Regions from separate parts of the Enterobacter chinensis genome, predicted to be linked through region 1. Evidence: predicted binding sites of a transcription regulator. Region 1 holds the regulator's gene; each other region holds the start of a gene.
The links. Region 1 encodes CRP, which controls carbon source genes, mostly activating them, when cyclic AMP is high. Its sites were predicted from a motif close to ATGTGANNNNNNTCACAT; they were not measured.

Region 1 (4,204 bases):
TCATCCGCTGATAAGCCAGCGGGGAGGGCTGCGGGTCGTCGCTCAGGATCAGGCGAATGGCCTGCTGGTCGGCCTCCAGCGCGTCGTGAGCGTTCTGCCTGAGCAGCCCGCTTTGCCACTGCGGCCACAGCCAGACCATGCCGCCAAAGGCAATCAGGCAGCCGATCAGGGTATCAATCAGCCTGGCGACAATAAACTGTTCGCCATTGAGCGTGAGCAGCTGCAGTGTGTATACCGCCGTCACCGTGAAGCCCACCATCGCCCAGCCGTAGTTTTTGCGGATAATCAGGTAGCTTACCAGCGTAATCGCCAGCATCCCTGCCAGGGTATAACCTTCCGGCACGTGGAAGTGCAGCGTCACGCCCGCAATAATCAGCCCCGCCATCGTTCCGCCGGCCCGATGCAGAATACGCACCCGCGTAGCGCCGTAACCGTTCTGGGTGACAAACAGCACGGTCATTAAGATCCAGTAGGGTTTTGGCAGATGCAGCGCCATGCCCATCAGGCTGGCGGTACTGAGCATAACGCTAATTCTGGCGGCGTTGCGCAGAGCGGAAGATTTAAGAGAAAGATAGCTTCTGAGCGCGGGCAATAACGGAAGCCGCTTTTGCTTATCCGCCATCAGATCGCGGGGGTAAAGCGGGCGCTGTGTACGCAGCACGCGGGCGATGCGGCTGAAGTGCCAGGCGGCAAACTGGCCGACCGGGTTATCCGGATGCTGGCGCGCGATTTTCTCCAGTGCGCCGAGCTGTTTTTCCATGTTAAAGCGCGTGGGGTAGCGGTGGTAGAGAATATCGTCAGCCAGGACCCGCAGGCGCGCCGACACGGTCTGCGCGTTCCAGCGGATCACCGCTTCGGCGTGGCTGCGCTCGACCAGCTTTTGCACCTCTTGCGGGTGGTGAAGGCTAACGGAGATATGCTCCTGCAGATCCAGCCCAACCTGGAAGGTGCGCAGCAGCCGTTTGTATTCGTGGTTCTTGTTGGCGGCGAGCATATGCAGCTGCTGATAGCACTGGCTTATCAGATCCACCACCTTTTGCTGGCGCGTCAGCAGCGGCGGCAAGGATTTTTCCGGATCGGTATGCTGGGTGAGCAGGGTGTATTTGGCTTCGCAGTAATCCGCCAGCTGCACATAGAGCAGGCTCAGGGATTCACGCAGCGGCTGTTCGCGCCACAGCCAGAACCAAAACCAGTTAAACAGCCCGTACCACAGCGTTCCCAGGGCGTAGATCAGCAGCGGCTCCCACACCGGCATATTTCCGGCGAGGCTAAGCGTGAAAATGGCCGCAATCAATGAGGCGGGAAGCAGGCGGGCATGCAGCGAGCTGATTTCGGCCGTGACGCCGAGGGTCATGGCCAGCACGGTCAGAATCAGCGGCAGCGGAATATCCCGGGCAAGCAGAAGCTGTACGGCGAGGCTACAGCCCGCAAACAGGCAGCCGCCAATAATCAGGCGTTTGAAAAAGCGCTTATGCGGCGTGTCCAGACCGGCAATGTTGCAGCAGGCAGGGACGAGAGAAAACAGCAGGCCTTGCTGAAGATGTCCGAGGATCAGGCCTACGGCCACAGGAAGACATAACACCAGCGTTTGTCGCAGTGCGTAGTTAACTTCCGGGTGATAGATCAGCCTGCGCCACATGGGGAGTAGAGACAAAAACGGCGTGACACCTTGTGGTGGCACGCCGTTTAAGCGGAATTAACGCGTTCCGTAGACCACGATGGTTTTACCGTGGGCGGAGATCAGGTTTTGATCTTCCAGCATTTTCAGGATACGGCCTACTGTCTCACGGGAACAACCAACGATCTGACCAATTTCCTGACGGGTAATTTTAATTTGCATGCCGTCCGGGTGGGTCATTGCGTCTGGCTGTTTCGCCAGGTTCAGCAGGGTCTGCGCAATACGGCCGGTCACGTCCAGGAAGGCGAGGTTACCCACTTTCTCTGAGGTGACCTGCAGACGGCGCGCCATCTGGGAAGAAAGACGCATCAGGATGTCAGGGTTAACCTGAATCAGCTGACGGAACTTCTTGTAAGAAATTTCAGCCACTTCACATGCTGTCTTTGCACGAACCCAGGCGCTACGTTCCTGGCCCTCTTCAAACAGGCCCAGTTCACCGATGAAATCGCCCTGGTTCAGATAAGAAAGGATCATTTCTTTCCCTTCTTCATCTTTGATCAGCACTGCCACCGAGCCTTTAACGATGTAATACAACGTTTCCGCTTTTTCACCCTGGTGAATCAGCGTGCTCTTCGATGGGTACTTATGAATGTGGCAATGAGACAAGAACCATTCGAGAGTCGGGTCTGTTTGCGGTTTGCCAAGCACCATGCGCTGTTATCCTCTGTTATAAGCTGTCACCAGAGTCATCAGATGCATCCGGACTCTGGGGTTGCAATCGAATTCTTACCCATACCCTGGGAAGTCGGCTACCGTAACGTTTCGCAGCCAGTAAAGTTTGATGTCCTCTGCATACACGTGTAACGTCAATGTATTACTGTAGCATCCTGAGTGTTTTAGCATAGCTTTCGCCGCGTGTCTCCTGGTGTCTCGCTTCAGCATGATGCAGGTCGCCTTCCATTGCGAGAAATGTAACACACGCGTAATCTGTCACCAAAAATGCAACGTTGGAGTTCAAAAATATGCAAGCGCGCGTGAAGTGGGTTGAAGGTTTAACGTTCCTGGGCGAGTCCGCGTCAGGACACCAGATTTTGATGGATGGTAACTCCGGCGACAAAGCACCAAGCCCAATGGAAATGGTGCTGATGGCAGCAGGTGGATGCAGTGCGATTGACGTAGTGTCGATTTTGCAAAAAGGTCGTCATGACGTGACAGATTGCGAGGTTAAACTCACCTCAGAACGTCGCGAAGAGGCGCCACGCCTGTTCACCCACATTAATCTGCACTTTGTTGTCACCGGTAAAGAACTGAAAGACGCGGCGGTCTCGCGTGCGGTGGACCTGTCTGCGGAGAAGTACTGCTCTGTGGCGTTAATGCTGGAGAAAGCGGTAAAAATTACCCATTCGTATGAAGTGATCGAGGCTTAATCTTTTGGCGGGTGGCGCTGCGCTTACCCGCCCTACGGATTGTTGGCCCGGTAAGCGCAGCGCCACCGGGCAAAACTGATTATGCGATCTGCTTCCCTTCCATCAACCGCTCCACCAGCGGCGTCATGATTAATTCCATCGCCAGCACCATTTTCCCGCCCGGCACTACCAACGTATTCATGTGCGAAATAAATGAGCCCTGCAGCATCGCCAGCAGCCAGGGGTAATCGATACCTTCAAGATTGCGGAAATGGATCACCACAAAGCTCTCATCCAGGGACGGTATCGTTTTGGCGGCGAACGGGTTGGAGGTGTCCACCGTCGGCACGCGCTGGAAGTTAATGTGCGTGCGGGAGAATTGCGGCGTTAAGTAATTGATGTAGTCTTCCATTGAACGAACGACGGAATCCATCACCGCCTCGCGCGAGTGGCCGCGCTCGCTCATGTCACGCGTCAGCTTCTGGATCCACTCCAGGTTAACGATAGGGACCACCCCGACCAGCAGATCCACGTGACGCGCCACGTCGTGTTGAGGCGTGACCACGCCGCCGTGTAATCCTTCGTAAAACAGCACATCGGTGGGTTCCGGCAGCGGCTGCCAGGGGGTGAAGGTGCCCGGCACCTGATTCCAGGGCACGGCTTCATCATAGGTATGCAGATACTTGCGGGACTGCCCTTTGCCGCTCTTACCGTATTCCAGAAAGGTTTGTTCCAGCAGGCCGAAGTCATTGGCTTCCGGGCCGAAGTAGCTGATGTGTTTACCCAGATCGCGCGCCTTACGGATGGCCATGTCCATCTCCGGACGTGTGTAGCGGTGAAAGCTATCGCCTTCGACCTCCGCCGCACGGAGATTCAGCTGGGCGAAAATCTTGCGAAATGCGAGGCTGGTGGTGGTGGTTCCCGCACCACTCGACCCCGTAACGGCAATAACCGGATGTCTGGCAGACATAGCAACTCCCTGACTGAAAAGGTTGGAAGATCAGCCGTGAAACGCGTTGCGGGGCATGATATTGACCGTCTCATGCAGTTCTGACCACACCAGCAATACGTCGCCGCTTTTCAGCTGGCGCTTTACATCGTTGACCTTTTGCTCAAGCGAGCGTTCCTGTTCACCATAATCGGTGCCTTCGCGTAATACAAAGCTTTCAATCAGATTATC
Region 2 (4,204 bases), on a different contig from region 1:
TACACACTTCGCAGCGAATGGAACACAGCACTTTGAACTGTGTCGCGGTGATATCCAGCGGTGACAGATAGTCGTTGAGCAGGCGATCTTTTTTCTGATTTACCATATGAATAAGACGACCCAGCGGAACAACGTCGTTAAAGATATCACTGGTGCTTTTCACAATGGTTGCCCTGGCAAGTAGTTAGTCACGGCAGATATTATTGCTCAGGCAAGTATAAGTCAACTGAATGAATTAGCCGATGCCACGAATTGCTAAAACGTTTCATGAACTATTTTTGAGGTCTTTCAAATCAGATAGATAACTGTCAGTTATCATTTCTGGAGGAAAATAATCGTTACGTTGCGCCCATGGCTGAATGTCACACTTTCACCCTATAATTGCTGTGTTAAATATGGATAAGGACAACAACGCACTATGTTGGATTTAATAAAAGCAATCAGCCTTGGGCTGGTGGTCTTGCTGCCGTTGGCTAACCCGTTAACGACGGTGGCGCTGTTCCTCGGGCTGGCAGGGAATATGAACAGCGCCGAGCGCAACCATCAGTCGATGATGGCCTCGGTGTATGTGTTTGCCATCATGATGGTGGCCTACTACGCCGGACAGGTGGTGATGAACACCTTTGGGATTTCCATCCCTGGCCTGCGTATCGCCGGGGGGCTGATTGTGGCCTTTATCGGTTTCCGCATGCTGTTCCCGGCGCAAAAGGCCCATGAGTCGCCGGAGGCGGCCAGCAAATCCGAAGAGCTGGAAACCGAACCGAGTGCGAATATTGCGTTTGTGCCGATTGCCATGCCGAGCACTGCGGGGCCGGGTACCATTGCGATGATCATCAGCTCCGCGTCGACGGTGCGCGACAGCGCAACTTTCCCTGACTGGGTGCTGACGGTTGCACCGCCGCTGATTTTTGCGATTATCGGGGTTATCGTGTGGGCGTCACTGCGCAGCTCCGGCGCCATTATGCGCTGGGTTGGCAAGGGCGGTATCGAGGCGATTTCCCGTCTGATGGGCTTCTTACTGGTCTGTATGGGCGTGCAGTTTATTATTAACGGCGTGCTGGAAATTATTAAGACCTATCACTGATGTCTTGCCCGGCGGCGCTTCGCTTGCACGGGCCTACGGGTTTTGTAGGCCGGGTAAGGCGAAGCCGCCACCCGGCAAGAAGGCTCACCCATGCTGCCCTTGTTCCTCCAGTGCCACCGGCCATTTACGGAAGATGAGCACTGACCAGATAAGCGCCACCAGTGCCGGAATGGCACCCAGATAGCCAATCGCCGACATCGACACGTGCAGGCTGACCTGATTTCCCACCAGCGCCCCCGCGCCAATACCCAGATTGAAAATCCCGGAGAACAGCGACATCGCCACGTCCGTTGCATCCGGCGCCAGAGCCAGCACTTTCACCTGCATGCCCAGGCCAATAACCATGATCGCCACGCCCCAGAACAGGCTGAGGATCGCCAGATGGCTCTCGCTGCCCGCGGCGGGCATCAGCAGCAGCAGGCAGGCCAGCAGCAGGCCAATGGCGCTGCTCACCAGCAGGGAGGCATGGCGGTTACCCAGCTTACCAAACAGCACGCTGCCAATTATGCCCGCTCCGCCGAGGATCAGCAGTAAAACGGTGGCAAAGTTCGCGCTAAAGCCCGCCACAACCTGCACAAACGGTTCAATGTAGCTGTACGCCGTGTAATGGGCCGTCACCACGATGGCGGTCAGCAGGTAGATGCTCAGCAGCGCAGGGCGGCGCATCAGCAGCGGCAGGCTTTTCAGCGAGCCGGAATGCTCGCTGGGCAGCGCGGGCAGCAGTTTTATCAGGCACACCAGGGTAATCAGCGCGCCCATGCCGATGGCGAAGAAGGTGGTACGCCAGCCGAAGTATTGTCCCACGATGCGGCCAATCGGCAGACCCAGCACCATCGCCAGCGCGGTACCGGTAGCCAGCAGACTCAGCGCCTGAGCGCGTTTACCCGCCGGCGCCAGGCGAATAGCCAGCGACGCGGTGATCGACCAGAACACCGCATGGGCAAAGGCAATACCGATGCGGCTAATGACCAGCACCGTAAAATTCCACGCCATAAACGACAGGACATGGCTGGCAATGAACAGCACGAACAGACCGATCAGCAGCTTGCGGCGTTCTATCTGGCTGGTCAGCAGCATAAACGGCAAGGACATCAGCGCCACCACCCAGGCGTAGATGGTCAACATAATGCCCACCTGAGCCGTTTCCATCTGGAAACTTTCAGCGATGTCAGACAACAGCCCAACCGGAACAAATTCTGTGGTGTTAAAAATAAACGCGGCAATGGCCAGCGTGACCACGCGTAGCCACGCAACCTTGCGGGAAACTGTGTTCGTTGTCATAGGGATGTCGGAGATTCGTTGCTGAAAAGAAGAGGAGACGATCTTAAAACGTCGAACGGCGAAAACTCAACCATTATGTGATGTAGATCTCAATATTTACCTTATGAAAGCGGTAGCCGGGAACGCTGTTTTCATTGAATATAAAAGAACAACGCAATAAAAACAGGCGGTAAGACAATGCAGGAGATTGATTTTTATCTGGTCGATGCGTTCAGCGATACATCATTTGGAGGCAACCCTGCCGCCGTTTGTCCGCTGAAAGCGTGGTTACCCGATGAGACCTTACTGAAACTGGCGCAGCAGCATAACCAGTCAGAGACGGCCTTTTTCGTCTGCAGTAAAGGCGGCATTGAGCTACGCTGGTTTACCACGCTGACCGAAGTCAATCTCTGCGGTCATGCTACGCTCGCGGCGGCGTACGTCCTGTTTACTGAGCTGGATTACCCTGATTCGCGGATCCACTTTGATACCGCGTCTGGCCGCCTGACGGTCAGCCGGGAAGGAGAGTGGATGACGCTGGACTTCCCGGCATGCCCTACCCAGGAAGAGACGCCCCCGCCGGAGATGCTCTCGGCGTTGGGCATCAGCCGCTACGTTGAAGCCCGTAAAGGGCGCGCCTGGCTGATTGTTCTGGACAATCGCCAGCAGGTTGAAGCCCTCACGCCAGACATTTCGGCGATGACGCCAGGCGAACATAAAGTGAGCGTTACGGCGCGGGGTGAGGATGAATACGATTTTGTCAGCCGCTTTTTCTCCCCGGGGGTATCCGTCCCGGAAGACCCGGTCACCGGCTCCGCACACACGATGCTGATCCCGTACTGGAGCGAAAAGCTGGGCAAAACGACGATGTTTGCCCGCCAGGTTTCAGCGCGAGGCGGCGATGTGCGCTGTGAGCTGAAAGGAGCGCGCGTGCTGATGGGCGGGCAGGCCACACTTTATCTGAAAGGCACAGTTTTTCTGCGCTAAATAGCCATAACAAGAGAGGAAGAGACAATGCAGGAAATTGATTTTTATCTGGTGGATGCCTTCAGCGACAAAACCTTTGGCGGCAACGCCGCAGCGGTATGTCCTCTGCAAGAGTGGCTGCCGGACGAGACGCTGCTCAAAATGGCGCAGCAGCATAACCAGTCGGAGACCGCCTTTTTCGTGCGCATCGACGGTGGGTATGAACTGCGCTGGTTTACCACGCTGGGTGAAATTAACCTCTGCGGTCATGCTACGCTGGCTGCATCACACGTCATTTTCGAATATCTTGATTATCCGCATACCGAGATCACCTTCACCACGCGCTTTGTCGGCGAGCTAACCGTCAAACGCAGCGGCGACTGGCTGACGCTGAACTTCCCCGCGTGGGCGACGGAAGTCGTCGAAAACCCACCAGAGGTGCTGTTTAGCGCGCTGGGCATTACCGGGGCGAAAGAGGTGCGCGCCGGACGCGATTACATGGTCGTGCTGGAGAGTCAGCAGCAGGTGGAAGCGTTAACGCCGGATATTGGGGCGATGCTTCCGCTGGATAAAATGGTCTGCGTGACGGCGCCGGGAGACCAGTATGACTTCGTCAGCCGCTTCTTCTGCCCGGGGGAAGGGGTGCCGGAAGATCCGGTCACCGGATCCGCTCACAGCATGCTGATCCCGTACTGGAGCGAAAAGCTGGGTAAAACATCACTGAACGCCCGCCAGGTGTCGTACCGTGGCGGGGATCTGCGCTGCGAACTGAAGGGCGACCGGGTGCTGATTGGCGGCCAGGCTACCCTGTATCTGAAAGGGCGTATCTTCCTGCGCTAGCTGAGTGAGGCGCCGCCGCATATCACCATCTCCTGACCGGTGATGGCGGCGGCG
Region 3 (4,204 bases), on a different contig from region 1:
GAAAGGGGAAAATAACAGCCGTTTTCCAGAGATAGCATGCTCTCTACCGAGAGGCGCTTGCCGCGCATCGTGCCGTTGATATCGTTCAGGTAAACGTCAACGTGTTTCGTCTGCGGGTAGCGTTCCAGATAATCTGCCACCTCCACTGCAATGTTGTGCTGCAGGGCGTCAATTTTTTGATCAAGCCAGAGGCCAGAATTGAGTGCGCCAGGGAGTGATAAACCGGGAAAGTTAAAATACGGACGGAGACTTTTCAGGAAAAACGCATTCATTATCGAGTTCATAGTCATTCTTCAATGAAGCCGTAGCGGCAGTGAACTCAGCTTAAAAGAGCCGGCGTAAAGGGGGGATAAAAAGCGTCAGGACCGGCGTAAAGAAAGTATAAAGGCGAACCTATTTTTTCTCTTTTTTCTGCATATCAAGCAGCTGTTCTGGCGTGACGGCAGGGTAACCCTGGGCGTCTTCCGGCACTTCATGCATCGCCGGAATCGGCACCAGCGGGCCTAAAAAGCGCGGTTCGCGTTTGAAGATATAGAGGTCAGCCAGGGCGCCAAAACGAGCACCAAACTCGCGGACGCGCACGCTCAGCATATCTTTTGGCGACGGCACCGCGTAGCACTGCGCCTGAATGCCCATATGCAGGGCGATAAACAGAGCGCGCTCGCAGTGGAAGCGCTGGGTAATGATGATGAAGTCATTGGTGTCGAAGACTTTGCGCGTGCGCACGATGGAATCCAAAGTGCGGAACCCGGCGTAGTCGAGCACGATATCGGCAGGATCCACGCCCGCGGCAATCAAGTCCTTACGCATCGTCACCGGTTCGTTGTAGCTTTGCAGGGCGTTATCCCCGCTTAACAGCAGGTAGTTCACCTTGCCGCTGTTGTAGGCGTTCAGCGCGCCCTGAATGCGGTAACGGTAATACTGGTTAATGACGCCGGTGCGGTAATACTTGGCGGTGCCGAGCACCACGCCAACCTGACGATAAGGCAGGTCCTGCAGGTCATCAAAGATGTAGGGGGCGGTTTTCCAGCTCATCCAGCGATCGAGGCCCAGCACGATCAACAGCAGTATGCCGACCAGGACAGACAGGCTGTAAAAAACGCGCTTTAACATGCAGATGGCTCGTACCGAAGGTGAAATTTAACTCAGGCTACTTTACCCGCCTGGTTAGCGCAAGAAACAGCGACTCAACTGAGGGGTTTTTCAGCAAACGGGCGGGCATTTCTGCCCGCCGGAAGGATTACGCAAGCAGTACGCGGTCAATCGTCGTGCAGCCCAGCGCTTTAAGCGTCGCGGCGGTCGCATCCCACTGAATCAGCGGAGCATCGGCAATTTCTGCCAGAATGGCGCGCTGAATGTCAGGATAGTCATAGCCGTTCAGGCTCAGCAGGTTGAGTGCGCCCTGCAGCGGCGGCAGCGTTGGGTTAAACGCGGCGTTTTCTGCATAGCTGCCGCTAAAGATACGGCCATCGCGGCACTGCAGCGCTACGCCGCTAGGGGCCTTGCTGTACGGCGTGTGGCTCTTGTTGGCAGCGCGAATGGCCGCCTGGCTCAGGTCATCGCCGGACAGGGCGAAACCGTGGTCCTGCTCGTCCATCAGCAGCGTTTTGATCTCCAGATCTTTCGGGCCAAACGCGTCTGGCAGGTAATCCGCCAGCGTGTGCGGCGCGCGACCCGGCAGGTTGATGCGCAGCTGCAGCCCGCTGTTCAGCTCGTTCATGAACTGACGGCAGTGGCCGCAGGGGGTGTAGTTCACGGTAATGGCGCTCAGCGCTTTTTCACCGCGCAGCCAGGCGTGACTGATGGCGCTCTGCTCGGCGTGAACGGTTTGCTGCATGGTTGCGCCCAGGAACTCCATATTGCCGCCGAAGTACCAGCTGCCGCTGACGCCACGCGCGATGGCCCCGACGTTGAAGTGGGAGAGATCGGCACGCGCGCAGGCGGCGGCCAGGGGGAGCAGTGCGAAAGCCAGCGCGTCTTCGTCCAGTCCCGTTGCCTGTTTCAGCATCGTGACCTGCTCAGCCGTCAGCAGGGCGGGGAAGTGTGCATCTGCCAGAACGGGAGCCAGGGCTGACTGCAAATTCTCTGCAAGCTGGGCGAAAGCAGCTTGAAAACGTGGGTGCATGGCGTTTGCCTCATAAAGGTTAATGGATCGGTAGTTTACGGAGCCGTCAGGGCTTTATATGTGATCCACTTCTCATTATGTATGCAACTTATGAAATCAAAATGAAATTTGCGCGACGCATCGCAAATTTTAGCCCATTACCGCCAGAATTAGCGGGAAAATGAACGGGGCCAGCAGGGAGGTGATAATCCCGCAGATCACCAGCGCCAGGGAGCTAAACGCCCCTTCCTGATAATCCAGCTCCGCACAGCGGGCGGTGCCCAGCGCGTGCGAGGCGGTGCCCATCGACAGTCCCCGTGCCGCCTTAGTATGAATACGCATCGCGTTCAGCAGGGTGTGACCAAACACCGCGCCGAGAATACCGACGAAAATAACGCACATCGCGCTGATGGCCGGAATACCGCCGAGGCTGCCGCCAACCGCCATCGCAATAGGCGTGGTCACCGATTTAGGCAGGATAGAGGCCGCAATCTGCGGGGAGGCCCCCATCAACAGTGCCACCGACGTCCCGGTGATCATCGCCACAAGGCTGCCCACAAAACAGATCGTAATGATGGATTTCCAGCGAGCGCGGATCTGGTGCAGCTGCTCATAAAGCGGAAAGGCCAGCGCGACAACGGCGGGCTGCAGCAGGTCGTTTAAAATTTTGCTGCCGGCAAAGTAGCGTTCATAAGGAATGCCGGTGAGCAGCAGGAACGGAATAATCACCACCATCGCCACCAGAAGCGGGTTCAGCAAGGGCATTTTGAAGCGTGCGGCAAGTTTGCGAGCGGCGAAGAACACCGCCAGGGTTAACGGCAGCGACCACCAGATATTGGCCATCATTTCTTTGTTTTCTCCCCAATCACGTTACGTTCGCCATGCACCAGATGTGAACTCCAGCTCACCACCAGGAAAACCACCAGCGTACTGACCGCGCAGGAGACCACAATCGGGCCGAACTGGGCTTTGAGCAGATCAAAATACTGCATGACCCCAACACCGATAGGCACGAAAAGCAGCGCCATATAGCGAATGAGTACGAAGCAGCCGGGGTTGACCCACTTTGCGGGCAGGATTTGCAATGCCAGCAAAACAAAGAGGATCAGCATACCGATAATGCTGCCGGGAATGGTGATGGGCAGCAGCGAAGCGATGAAAATCCCGGCATACAGACAGGCGTAAATCAGGACGAATGCGCGCAGATATTGCCAGATAATGTTCAATGATTTACTCATGGTGATAGTCCTTGCTGAAACGCATTCATCATACAATTAAACCTAGAAATGTGCCACGGATCACATCATGAATTTTGAGCATACCAGACATTCCAGAATGGAACGTCCGGCATTTCGACAAATGGACAGCCTCCCGTTTAAATGCCAGTATTTGTTTTATTTATGAATCAAGTGATTAAGCATCACGACGCAGGAGATACTCAATGTCGTCAATCATCATTAAAACCGCCGATGAGCTTGCCCGGCAACGGCATGCCGGGGAGCTGCTGGCCTCCGTCTTTACCATGTTAGACGGCTTTATCGCACCCGGCGTCACGACGATGGCGATTAACAATCAGGTTGAAGATTTTATTGTGAATCAACTCCATTCCCGTCCGGCCAGCAAAGGTCAGTATGATTTCCCCTATGTGCTGAATACTTCTATTAACGAGGTGGTATGCCACGGTATTCCCAAAGCGTCCGAGCACCTGAAATCGGGCTCAATCGTGAATGTGGATATCACTCTTGAGAAAGACGGCATGATTGCCGACTCCAGTAAAATGTACCTGATTGGTGAGGTATCACCGCTGGCGCGTCGACTGGTGAAAAAGACCTATGAAGCCATGTGGAAAGGGATCAAGGTCGTGAAGCCCGGCGCGACGCTGGGGGACATTGGTCACGCCATCCAGACGCACGTCGAAGGTAACGGTTACAGCGTGGTGCGCGAATATTGCGGACACGGCGTAGGTAAAGAGATGCACGAAGATCCGCAGGTGCTGCACTACGGTAAGCCGGGTGAAGGGGCAGTTCTGCAGGAAGGGATGGTGTTTACCATTGAGCCGATGGTGAATCAGGGCGACAGCCGGCTCAAAACCAAAAAAGA
Region 4 (4,204 bases), on a different contig from region 1:
CCACTCGCTGAAGGTTTCGACGGTCACTTCCAGCGGGTCATTTGTGGCGGATTCTGACGGCGGCACGATACGGTCAACGGCGGAATCGACAAAACCCACGTGTGCTTCAACCCAGGCCTTGTCTTCGTCTGCTACAGCGTTGAGCACGTGGCCTTTCAGCTGCGTGGTGCCGCGCACCATGTTTTCGCAGGCAATGATGTTCAGCGGGGTGTCGATGCCCTGTGCTTTGCGTTTTGCCAGACCTTTTGCGACGGCAGGGGCGATGCGCTCCAGCACGACCGGGCCCACGGCAGTGGTCACCAGATCGACGCTGGCGATCAGGTCGATAACATCTTCGCCGATGCTGCTTACCGCGTTGACGCCAGATACCGTCTCAACCTGCTCGTTTTCTCCTACCACATGAACCTGATAGCTATGACGGGCATTCAGGGCATCCAGGACGACCTGATTCACATCGGCGAATGTCAGCGTAATGCCCGCGTCTGCCAGCAGTTTACCGATAAAACCACGACCGATATTACCTGCGCCAAAATGTAATGCTTTCATAGTGTTAACCTTTATCAATGTTTTTACCCGAGAGGGCTGGGGTCAGGAACTTTTCCCCTCACCCTAGCCCTCTCCCCATGGGGGAGAGGGAGGAGTACCGTTATTTGTTGAGCAGTGCCAGAACTTCTTCAACGCTTTCAGTCTGTGCCAGGCGCTCAATGACGGACTCATCATCCAGCGCGTTGGTCAGGCTGGTAATCACCTGAATGTGCTCGTTGTTGCGAGCGGCGATACCAATCACCAGACGGGCAATGTCATCTTCTTCTTCACCGAAGCGCACGCCCTGCGGGTACTGACAGAATACGACGCCGGTTTTCAGGACGCGATCTTTCGCTTCAACCGTTCCGTGCGGCACCGCGATGGATTCGCCCAGGTAGGTTGGCGTCAGTTTTTCGCGTTCCAGCATCGCGTCAACATATTCAGGCTGAACGTAACCGCCTTTCACCAGCTGCTCACCGGCAAAGCGAATCGCTTCTTCTTTGGTCGCCGCTGTACGACCGAGGAAGATGTTCTCGGCACCCAGTTTGAACAGGTGGGCGTTGCTCTCGTCAAAGCTGTCCTGCAGGCTGGAGCGTACTTTCACTTCGTTGTCTTCGTGACGCTGCGCGGCAACCAGACGTTCGGTCAGGTTAGTGTACAGACCGCTGTCGAGGAAGTTGGTCAGTGAGATGTGCTGTGCCTGCGGTACCTGGCGCATGGCGCGTTCGGTCAGGTCACGGTGCGTAATCACCAGGTCAACATCCGGTGGCAGGCTGTTAATGGCGCTGTTGGTCACGGAGATGTTGGTCAGGCCCGCATCCTGCACTTTCTTACGCAGCACGCCTGCACCCATTGCGCTGGAACCCATACCGGCATCACAGGCAACGATGATTTTACGCACGTGGCTCAGGTCGTTAGATACGTCGCCCGCCGCCAGTGGGGTCGCGCCTTTGGATTCGGCTTTCATGTCGTGCATACGACGCGTTGCCGCTTCGATATCGTCGTCTTCTTTCACTTTGCTGGTTTTCAGCAGGATAGAAGAGACAACGAAGGAGACCGCCATTGCCGCACAGATGGCCGCGATGTTCGCGAAGTAAGCCCCTTTTGGCGTCATCGCCAGTACCGCCAGGATGGAACCCGGGGAGGCAGGAGAAACCAGACCACCGCCCAGCACGCTCAGGGTGAACACGCCGGTCATACCGCCGAGGATAACGGCCAGGATCAGACGTGGGTTCATCAGCACGTACGGGAAGTAAATTTCGTGGATACCGCCCAGGAAGTGAATGATAGCCGCACCGCCAGCTGACTGTTTCGCGCTGCCACGGCCAAAGAACATGTACGCCAGCAGAACGCCCATACCCGGACCTGGGTTCGCTTCAATCAGGAAGAAGATGGACTTGCCGAGGTCATGAGACTGCTGAATACCCAGCGGCGAGAAGATACCGTGGTTAATGGCGTTGTTCAGGAACAGGATTTTCGCTGGTTCAACGAAGATAGACGCCAGCGGCAGCATGTCATGCGCCACCATAAAGTTAACGCCCGCTGCCAGAATTTTAGACAGCACTTCAACCGCAGGGCCAATGCCGAGGAACGCCAGAATCGCGAGGATCATCCCGATGATGCCCGCAGAGAAGTTGTTCACCAGCATTTCGAAGCCGGATTTGATCTTACCATCAACCCAGACGTCGAATTTCTTAATCGCCCAGCCGCCCAGAGGACCGGCAATCATCGCACCGAGGAACATCGGCATATCCGCACCGACGATAACACCCATGGTGGTGATAGCCCCCACGACGCCACCACGGTCACCGCCCACCAGACGACCACCGGTGAAACCGATGAGCAGCGGCAGGAGATAGGTAATCATTGGGCCAACAAGTTTCGCCAGCGTCTCGTTAGGCAACCACCCTGTCGGAATGAACAATGCAGTGATGATACCCCACGCGATAAACGCGCCGATATTTGGCATCACCATGTTGCTGAGGAAACGACCAAAGCTTTGAACTTTGATCTTGAAATCGGATGACATAAAACACCCCTTCTTATGTTTACGCTTAGGCTTGCGGCCCGAGGTTTATCGTTAATGTGCGGCGGCAGAGGTAGCCGGACCCTGTTCTGATGCTGTGAAATCTGGCACTGAATCGTTCAACTGTCCAGATAGCGAAAATTTGTGTGATGCGCATCACGTAAATGTAGGGGGTGTGGCATTCAATGAGGTGATCTGAATCACAAAAACAGTGGACAAAAAAAATACGATGCCGAGAAATAACGCAAAAACCACCTGTTTATGTGATTGTCGTCACGTTTTGGTATTGTGTGTTTGTTTCTGGATTGTGACTGATTTCACAAAATATTTTTATGCAGATTTCTCCAGCTGCGATCGGCGGCAAACTTTGCTTAGCGATTCTGTTTCAGGATGGCATAGCGCAACACGTAAAGCTAAAAAACCACTTTTGATGTGTGGTATGGCGAAAAGTTAAAAGGTGGATTACGCTCATATTGTAAGGTTAAGTCTATTATTATTCAGGATATATTTTGACACGCTTATAAACTTGCATGGAGATATTATAAAAACCCATACTCCCCGGCTCTGGAAATAATAAGTACCACCCCGTTTTTATAAAAATTAATTAGGTTGCGTACTGTTATATTAATTTAATGAATTGACGTTGTTTAAGTGAGGAGAATATGTTTCTCAACTATTTTGCGCTTGGCGTATTGATTTTTGTATTTCTGGTCCTTTTTTACGGAATCATCGCCATTCATGACATACCTTACAATATGGCCAAAAAGCGTAACCACCCGCATGCCGATGCGATTCATACGGCAGGGTGGATTAGCCTGTTTACGCTTCATGCCATCTGGCCGTTCCTGTGGATTTGGGCCACGCTGTACCGTGAAGACCGCGGTTGGGGCATGCAAAACCATATTACAAAGCCTGATGAGGTCCCGGGCATGGATGCGCTGGCCAAACGCGTGGCGGAACTCGAACAAAAGCTGGCCGTAGTACAGCCTACTGCTGATAAGAACACGCTGGAGCGCTAATCATGGATCTGTTGATTATTTTGACCTATGTGGCATTTGCCTGGGTGATTTTTAAAATATTCCGTATTCCGGTAAACCAGTGGACGCTTGCCACCGCGACATTAGGTGGTGTGTTTATTGTTGCCGGACTTATTCTGCTAATGAACTATAACCATCCGTATACCTTTACGGCGCAAAAAGCGGTTATTTCTATTCCGATCACGCCGCAGGTGACTGGCGTGGTAAGTGAAGTAACCGATAAAAATAACCAGCTCATTAAAAAAGGCGAAGTGTTATTTAAACTGGATCCAGGCCGTTATCAGGCGCGCGTTGACAGACTCCAGGCTGACCTGGTGACCGCGACGCACAACATCGATAATCTGAAAGCGCAGCTGGCGGAAGCCGTCGCCAATACCACGCGCGTCTCCGCTGAGCGCGATCGCCTGTACAAAGATTATCAGCGCTACCTGAAAGGCAGCCAGGCGAAGGTGAATCCCTTCTCTGAAAGCGATATCGACAACGCGCGGCAGAACTATCTGGCACAGGATGCGCTGGTAAAAGGCTCCGTTGCTGAACAGGTGCAGATTCAAAGCCAGTTAGACAGCATGGTGAACGGCGAGCAGTCGCAGATTGCCTCACTGCGCGCTCAGCTTGC

Region 2: a site for CRP is predicted at 2,441-2,458, ahead of PYW49_RS02835 (sugar transporter). Genes of this name have one in related genera too.
Region 3: a site for CRP is predicted at 2,184-2,201, ahead of cdd (cytidine deaminase). Genes of this name have one in related genera too.
Region 4: a site for CRP is predicted at 2,696-2,713, ahead of PYW49_RS20095 (PTS mannitol transporter subunit IICBA). Genes of this name have one in related genera too.

The regions. Positions count from the first base shown of each region.
Region 1 is NZ_JARDVI010000008.1:48,505-52,708, reverse strand. It holds gene PYW49_RS20930 (YccS/YhfK family putative transporter) at 1-1,639, opposite strand, end outside; gene crp (cAMP-activated global transcriptional regulator CRP) at 1,697-2,329, opposite strand; gene PYW49_RS20920 (OsmC family protein) at 2,641-3,045, shown strand; gene PYW49_RS20915 (phosphoribulokinase) at 3,125-3,994, opposite strand; gene PYW49_RS20910 (YheU family protein) at 4,025-4,204, opposite strand, start outside.
Region 2 is NZ_JARDVI010000001.1:565,806-570,009, forward strand. It holds gene marR (multiple antibiotic resistance transcriptional regulator MarR) at 1-163, opposite strand, end outside; gene PYW49_RS02830 (MarC family NAAT transporter) at 419-1,084, shown strand; gene PYW49_RS02835 (sugar transporter) at 1,169-2,365, opposite strand; gene PYW49_RS02840 (PhzF family phenazine biosynthesis protein) at 2,543-3,331, shown strand; gene PYW49_RS02845 (PhzF family phenazine biosynthesis protein) at 3,359-4,150, shown strand; gene PYW49_RS02850 (SDR family NAD(P)-dependent oxidoreductase) at 4,147-4,204, opposite strand, start outside.
Region 3 is NZ_JARDVI010000004.1:376,193-380,396, forward strand. It holds gene PYW49_RS14450 (glutamine synthetase family protein) at 1-272, opposite strand, end outside; gene sanA (outer membrane permeability protein SanA) at 394-1,113, opposite strand; gene cdd (cytidine deaminase) at 1,241-2,125, opposite strand; gene PYW49_RS14465 (CidB/LrgB family autolysis modulator) at 2,255-2,950, opposite strand; gene PYW49_RS14470 (CidA/LrgA family protein) at 2,947-3,342, opposite strand; gene map (type I methionyl aminopeptidase) at 3,546-4,204, shown strand, end outside.
Region 4 is NZ_JARDVI010000007.1:209,938-214,141, forward strand. It holds gene mtlD (mannitol-1-phosphate 5-dehydrogenase) at 1-546, opposite strand, end outside; gene PYW49_RS20095 (PTS mannitol transporter subunit IICBA) at 647-2,554, opposite strand; gene PYW49_RS20100 (DUF3302 domain-containing protein) at 3,214-3,570, shown strand; gene PYW49_RS20105 (HlyD family secretion protein) at 3,573-4,204, shown strand, end outside.